Prochlorococcus marinus str. MIT 0918: one gene and its partner. Each later gene encodes a partner of the first gene's protein in a complex. Links are inferred from orthologs where the notes say so. Each region holds a gene or a part of one and is shown on either strand. Other genes may lie near its edges. The genes, in order: uvrA and mfd.

Region 1 (3,774 bases):
ACTGCTATTGCTAAAGCATTAAAAAATTTATCTCGATACAAACAAGTTTTTTGTATTACACATCAGCCTCTTGTAGCAGCTTTAGCCGATCATCATTTTTCTGTATCTAAGACAGTTGAAAATGGCATGACTAATTCAAAAGTCTTATTGTTGCAGGGATTTCAGGAACGTAAATCCGAAATAGCTAAACTAGCTGGAGGTGATTTTGAGCAGGCAAGTATTTTTGCTGCAAGTTTGTTGGATAACAAAGCAGCATAATGAGCAACAATTTTTCTAAGATTATATGATTAACTTTCTGTAGAAAGAGGACCCTCAGTGGGGAAACAAGACGCTACTCACAAATCTTTATTATCCGATTCTTTGGAAGAAGTTATAAGGATTCGAGGTGCTAGACAACATAATTTAAAAAATGTTGATCTTACTATTCCTCGTAATAAATTTATTGTTTTTACTGGGGTTAGTGGAAGTGGTAAGAGTTCATTAGCTTTTGATACTATTTTTGCTGAAGGACAAAGGAGATATGTAGAAAGTCTTTCAGCATATGCTAGACAATTTCTAGGACAAGTAGATAAGCCGGATGTAGATGCTATCGAAGGTCTTTCACCTGCGATTTCTATTGATCAAAAATCAACAAGTCATAATCCACGATCAACAGTAGGGACAGTTACGGAAATCAAAGATTATTTAAGACTTTTATTTGGTCGTGCAGGTGAACCTCATTGCCCAGAATGTAATCGAGACATTCGGCCTCAGACAATAGATGAGATGGTCGATCAAATTCTTACTTTACCTGAAGGTACAAGGTATCAATTATTAGCTTCTGTTGTTCGAGGTAAAAAAGGAACCCATTCGAAATTGCTTTCTGGTTTGGCTTCGGAGGGATTTGCCAGAGTAAGAATCAATAAGGAAGTGCGAGAATTATCTGACAATATCGAGCTCGATAAAAATCATTCTCATTCCATTGAAGTTGTAGTCGATCGTTTGATTGCACGAGAGGGAATTCAGGAACGTTTAACTGATTCCTTACAAACAGCTTTAAAACGGGGAGATGGACTTGCAATTGTTGAAGTTGTCCCAAAGAAAGATGAGAAGTTGCCTGACAATATAGAGAGAGAAAGGCTTTTTTCTGAAAACTTTGCTTGCCCTGTTCATGGTGCAGTTATAGAAGAATTATCTCCTAGATTATTTTCTTTTAATAGCCCTTATGGTGCATGTCCTGATTGTCATGGTTTAGGCCATCTCAAAAAATTTACTAGTGATCGAGTTATTCCCGACCCTTCTTTACCAGTTTATGCAGCAGTTGCCCCTTGGAGTGAGAAAGAAAATTCATATTATTTTTCATTATTATTTTCAGTTGGTGAAACTTATGGATTTGAAATTAAGACGCCTTGGAAAGATTTAACACAAAACCAAAAAGACATTTTGTTGAATGGTAGTGAAGAGCCAATTTTGATCAAATCTGATAGTCGTTATAATAAACAAGAAGGATATAAAAGATCATTTCAAGGTATATTGCCTATTTTAGAAAGACAATTACAAGATGCTAATGGAGAATCAGTTCGACAGAAATTAGAGAAATTTTTAGAATCCGTTCCCTGTTCTACTTGCTCTGGTAAAAGATTACGTCCGGAAGCTTTAGCCGTTAAAATCGGCCCTTATTCTATTAACGAATTAACTGAGACTAGTGTTTCTGAAACACTAGATCGTATTGAGAAGTTGATGGGACAAGGCAAGTCGAGTAAATCTGAGCCTTTGCTTTCTTCTAGACAAATACAAATAGGTGATTTGGTTTTAAAGGAAATTCGTTTAAGATTGAAGTTTTTACTTGATGTAGGTCTAGATTATTTAAGCTTGGATAGACCGGCAATGACTTTGTCTGGTGGGGAAGCTCAGCGAATAAGGTTGGCAACTCAGATTGGTGCAGGGCTTACAGGGGTTTTGTATGTGTTAGATGAACCCAGCATTGGATTACATCAAAGAGATAATGATAGATTATTGACTACCCTTCAAAGACTACGTGATCTTGGTAATACATTAATAGTTGTTGAACATGATGAAGATACTATACGTGCTGCTGATTATTTAGTAGATATTGGCCCAGGTGCTGGTATACATGGTGGTAAAATTATTGCTAAAGGAACATTAGATAATCTATTAAAAAGTAAAGACTCTTTAACAGGTGAATATTTAAGTGGCAGGACATCTATTCCTACACCATTGGAAAGACGTAAGGGTGTCAATCGCAATCTGCGTTTGATAGGTTGTGATCGGAATAATTTGAAAAATGTTTCTGTTGATTTTCCTTTAGGTCGTCTAGTTGCTGTTACAGGTGTTAGTGGAAGTGGGAAAAGTACATTGATAAATGAATTATTACATCCTGCGATTAATAATCAATTAGGTTTAAAAGTACCTTTTCCTAAAGGATTAGAAGAATTAAGAGGTGTGAAATCAATTGATAAGGTTATCATTATTGATCAATCTCCTATTGGTAGAACACCTCGTTCAAATCCAGCAACTTATACTGGAGCCTTTGATCCTATTCGTCAAATTTTTGCTGCTTCTGTAGAAGCAAAGGCACGCGGATATCAAGTAGGTCAGTTTAGTTTTAATGTTAAAGGAGGACGTTGTGAGGCTTGTAAAGGTCAGGGTGTAAATGTTATTGAAATGAACTTTCTACCTGATGTATATGTCCAATGTGATGTTTGTAAAGGAGCTCGCTTTAACCGTGAAACTCTGCAAGTGAAATATAAAGGATATACTATTGCCGATGTTCTAGAGATGACTGTTGAGCAATCTGTAGATGTATTTTCCGCGATTCCTCAGGCTGCAGATCGGTTAAGAACATTGGTTGATGTTGGTCTTGGTTATATTAAATTAGGGCAACCAGCTCCTACTCTTTCTGGAGGAGAGGCTCAACGAGTGAAGCTTGCTACGGAGCTTTCACGTCGTGCTACAGGAAAAACTCTTTATTTAATTGATGAACCTACTACTGGGTTAAGTTTTTCTGATGTTCATAAGCTTATGGATGTTCTTCAAAGATTGGTTGATAAAGGCAATTCAATGATTGTTATTGAGCATAATTTAGATGTAATTCGTTGTTCAGATTGGATTATTGATTTAGGACCTGAGGGTGGAAATTTAGGAGGACAATTGGTTGTTCAGGGAACACCTGAGGATGTAGCAAATTGTGCAACAAGCTATACAGGACAATATTTAAAACAAGCTTTAAATAAATACAGATAAATGTAGTATTTGCTTTGCATTTCTATATAAATTACGTTTTGGAATTCTTTTAAATTTGATCAGATGACTTCCCTCGCAATGCTTTCAAGGAATAAAGTTTTTTTAAATTCAAAATTGTTATTCTTTCTTTAGGTTTGATTGACTGAAAATAAATTATGTAGTTATGAACTTTGGAGCAAAAAATTATGGGTTTAAAGCTCCTGCATCTTCATTTACATGGCTTAATTCGCTCTAATAACCTTGAATTGGGAAGGGATTCAGATACTGGTGGTCAAACATTATATGTTAGTGAATTAGTTAAGGAATTAGCTGCTTGTCCTGGAGTAGATCAAGTAGATCTTGTTACTCGTTTAATTCAAGATAGAAAGGTTTCATCCGATTATTCTCAAGCTAGGGAAAGGATTACTTCTAAATCCCAGATTCTTAGATTACCTTTTGGACCCAAAAGATATCTTCGTAAGGAATTATTATGGCCTTATTTAGATGATTTAGCAGACCGATTAATACACACCTTGCAAGACCATGAAAGAT
Region 2 (4,356 bases), 940 kb from region 1 along the record:
ATTTCATTTTAACGTTAAAATTTTAAAACTCAAACACTTTACCTTCAGTTCCTACTGTAATAAGTGATTATACTTATGTTGAATATTTAATTATAATATAGAAATTTATGTGATATAAGATACTTTTCCACATTTATCTTCTTCTAATAACAAAAAAATTAAATAAAAATCCATGTAATCCAATATTCTCTCTTTGTATAATTTATAACTCTTGCCCAAACTGACTGCAGTAGAAGCAGTCTCAGGTTCGAGCTGATGTTGTCACACATCCACTTATGACTTTGTCCTACTCACATGATTTAGACACTGCATCATATGCATTCTGTGGAAATGTGGAAAAGCCCCCTAGGTGTTAAAACTCCTCGAGCTATCTTTTGGAATAACCACCTTGTAACTAATGTCATTATCAAATGTAAAAGGCTTATAGATTATTCTTCTTTTTATAATTATAGTTTGGCTATATATTTTTACGTTGTCTCTGATAGTTTATCTAGTAAATTAGAAGAAATGTTATTTTCAATATCTGAAATCTGTGTAGCCATCTTTGTTAACCAGTCTATTAGAAATTCAACTTGTTTATAAATAGGATACATATTTAATCCTCTTGCCATCACTTCTGATGTTTTAGAACCTTTTTTAAAAACCATTCTACCTTGTAAATGAGAATCTAAACCTTTCTTCAGTGACTTAAAGGCAGATTCAATCATTAAGGTTTCTAGTACCAAGTTTTTATTAACTACTTTTATTCGTGAAAATCCTGTTTGTTTAGCAATTATTTTTAATTTCATTATTAATAGTAATGCTTCTACAGAAGCTGGTAATTTACCAAACCTATCTGTCCATGATGCTGCTAATTCCACTAAACTTGCATTTGTTTGACATTCTGAAGCCTCTTTATATGCAATTAACTTTTGTTCATTATCTTTTAACCATGTAGAGGGTATAAATGCTGTTATAGGTAAATCAATTGTTGTTTCTTCAACAATTGGAATCTTTTGACCTTTAATCTCTGCTATTGATTCTTGAAGTATTTCCATATATAAATCAAAACCAATTGCCTCCATTTGACCACTCTGCTGAACACCAATAATGTTACCTATTCCTCTTATTTCCATATCTCTCATAGCTAATTGATATCCACTTCCAAGTTCACTAAACTCTTGGATTGCTTTTAATCTTTTTATTGCATTAGTATTTATTTCAGAATGATTTGGATAAAATAACCATGCATGAGCTTGTATACCGCTTCTACCAACTCTTCCTCTTAATTGGTATAATTGTGATAAGCCAAACCTATGAGCATCCTCAATTAATATAGTATTTACTCTTGGAATATCTAATCCACTTTCTATAATCGTAGTACATAACATTAAATCAGCTTCTCCTGCATTAAAAGCAATCATTGCATTTTCAAGTTCCCCTTCATCCATACGACCATGCGCCAATATTATTTTAACATTGGGCACCATTTCTTTGATTTTTAACGCTACTTCTTCTATGCCGTTAATTCTAGGAACTACATAAAATATTTGCCCACCCCTACTTATTTCATGACATATTGCACTTCTAATAACTTCAGGATCTTTATTAGTAAGATGAGTTTTTATTGATCTACGAAGTGGCGGTGGAGTTGTAATTAGACTCATTTCTCTCACACCAGACATACTCATATATAAGGTTCTTGGTATTGGAGTAGCAGAAAGTGTTATTACATCTACATTCTTTTTTAAAGATTTTATTTTTTCTTTTTGGTTGACTCCAAATCTTTGTTCTTCATCTATTACAAGTAAACCTAAATCTTTGTATATTATTTTTTTAGATAGCAATAAATGAGTTCCTACAATTACATCTATTTTACCTTCTTTTAGATTTGAATAAATATCTTTTTTTTCCTTACTAGATTTAAATCGGTTTAAGAGTGAGACTTTTATTGGATAAGGCGCAAATCTATCTGTTAATGTTCTCCAATGTTGTTGTGAAAGAATAGTTGTAGGAGAGAGTAATGCAACTTGTTTTCCTGATGTTATAGCTTTAAATAACGCGCGTATAGCTACTTCTGTTTTACCATAGCCAACATCACCACAGATTAATCTATCCATAGGAATAGATTTTTCCATATCATTTTTGATATCAATAACTGCTTTTAATTGATCTGGTGTAGCTTTGTAGGGAAATGCATCCTCTAGTTCCTGTTGCCAGGGACCATCTTCTGGAAATGCATATCCTTTTGTCGTAGACCTTTCAGCATATAGTTTGATTAAATCTATAGCAACCTTATTAATTGATTTACTAGCCTTTTCCTTTGCTTTAAGCCAACTAGTTCCTCCTAGCTTGTTTATTTTAGGGTTTGTACCATAAGATGATCTATATCTTCCAAGTGAATTAAGTTGATCAGCAGCTACCCTTAATGTTCCATCAAGATACTGAACTAGAAGGTAATCTCTACTCTCATTATTTACTATAAATTTTTCTATTTTTAGAAATTTACCTATTCCATGGTTACGATGAACTACATAGTCTCCAGAGGAAAGTTTATTAGGATTTATTTTTTTACTAGAAGCTGTTTTTCTTTTTCGTATGTATCCAGTAGTTGATATAAGATTTTGACCAAATATTTCTTTATCTGTTATTACTAAAACTTTCCAGGCTACTAAGTCTATACCTTCAATATCTACATTTGAATTAACCTTTAGTGCTAATGGAGTTTTTACTCCAATAATGTCTTTGATAAACTTATCTGAATTATTTTGTATAAACTTAACGTAACATTCATGCTCTTCAAGAAGAGCTGAAGTTCTACTAGGTTGAGCAGAATATAACCATATAGAGTATTTTTTCTTTTGGTATGAACGTATTAATTCAGCTAATTTACTAAAATGATTTGGATAGCTAGCTATTGATTTTGTTGGAAGTTCAAAATAATTATTATCTTTATCCGATGTGGTTATTGGGTTGTAATTAATACCTATATAAGATTGTAATATTTTATATAATGCATCATTATCATAATATAAAGACCTTAATTCTTCTTGGTTCAATTCATTATTAACATTATTTAAATATTCTTTAAGGGTTAGATCTACATGTTTCAACCAGTTATCAGTGTGGACTTTACATTGTTGTTCATCATCGATTACTAAGAATGTATCCTTATCAAGGTAATCTAATAGAGAAGCTTTATATAACTTTTTTATATCATTGGTTTTTAATGGATTTTCCGTTTGGTGATAATCAATTTCATTATCTGTAAGACAAAAGTTATAATTAACTGGTGTAATTGACAAATTATTTATAGTATCTAGTGATCTTTGTGTAATTGGATCGAATTCTTTAAGTTTTTCTATTTGATCCCCGAATAATTCAAGTCTTATAGGCAACTCATTATTTACTGCATAAATATCTATTATATCTCCTCTTCTACTCCATTGTCCTTCTTCCTCTATAGTATTTGTTTTATGATAACCCAGAAGTGATAATTTCTTACAAAATTCAGATAAATCCAAATTAGCTCCTATTTCAATATTAATAGAGTTATTGTTCACTTCATTGATTGAGGGTAAGTGAGGCTGAAGAGACTTCTCTGTTGTTATTATTGCCAATGAACTTATATCTTTATGTCTAATCAATTCGCTTAATACACTTAATTGACCCCAAATAATTTCATTTGATACGTTAATAGATTCAAATGGTGATGATTCACTTGTAGGATAAAATAATGTTTTTTTCCATCCCATAAGTTGTATTAAAGAAAACCACCTTGAAGCTTCTTCTAATGTAGGAAGTATTATTAAAAGTGGTTTCTTTGATTTTTTTGCTAGAACTGATGCTATTATTGCTCTCGCTGATCTAGAACCCTTAGAAATTTTTAATCTCTTAATAGTGGTAATTCTTAAGTATATTTCTTCTATTAAATTAGTATCTAGAAGGTTATTTATTAAAGATCTAAGTGCCATTAATGTTATTATATTATAATATTATAATAATATCACATTTTACTCTGATACATTGTCTAGTTTAGATATAAGCATCAGGTTAAACTTCAATAATTCTTTGTTTTCTAATTCAGATCTACTATTCTTACTAAAATTATTTTTAAGATATTCTCTCGCATAATTCAAGTCCCACCCAAGTTTTTTAATCATATTATCAGATAGTAATATCATTTGATCTTTGTCTATAAATCTTTTTAAACTAGAGATACCTTCGCCTTCTCTTATTTGTTGTAATAATTTAATTAATAAAATTATTTCTTGATATTCTGTTATTCTATTTCTATCTTTATAACCTAATGTTTTTTCAATAAAATCATTTTCTTGAGCCTTTGACCATCCAATTCTTTTAAGATTAACTTCTATT

What was found.
Region 2: the proteins of uvrA (region 1) and mfd are in contact, whole or in part, in a crystal structure (PDB 4DFC), measured with the Escherichia coli proteins. The link is inferred for Prochlorococcus marinus str. MIT 0918 from one-to-one orthologs.

What each region holds. Positions count from the first base shown.
Region 1 is NZ_CP114780.1:1,239,950-1,243,723, reverse strand. What follows is about bases 1-3,443. They hold uvrA (excinuclease ABC subunit UvrA), read left to right. Parts: upstream 1-315; coding sequence 316-3,243; downstream 3,244-3,443. Other genes in these bases: O5636_RS06785 (glycosyltransferase), read left to right, coding at 3,429-3,443; recN (DNA repair protein RecN), read left to right, coding at 1-258. In the rest of the region: more of O5636_RS06785, read left to right, coding at 3,444-3,774. UniProt on the Escherichia coli protein: The UvrABC repair system catalyzes the recognition and processing of DNA lesions. UvrA is an ATPase and a DNA-binding protein. A damage recognition complex composed of 2 UvrA and 2 UvrB subunits scans DNA for abnormalities.
Region 2 is NZ_CP114780.1:303,055-307,410, forward strand. What follows is about bases 268-4,292. They hold mfd (transcription-repair coupling factor), read right to left. Parts: upstream 3,954-4,292; coding sequence 468-3,953; downstream 268-467. Other genes in these bases: O5636_RS01685 (hypothetical protein), read right to left, coding at 3,993-4,292. In the rest of the region: more of O5636_RS01685, read right to left, coding at 4,293-4,356. UniProt on the Escherichia coli protein: Couples transcription and DNA repair by recognizing RNA polymerase (RNAP) stalled at DNA lesions. Mediates ATP-dependent release of RNAP and its truncated transcript from the DNA, and recruitment of nucleotide excision repair machinery to the damaged site.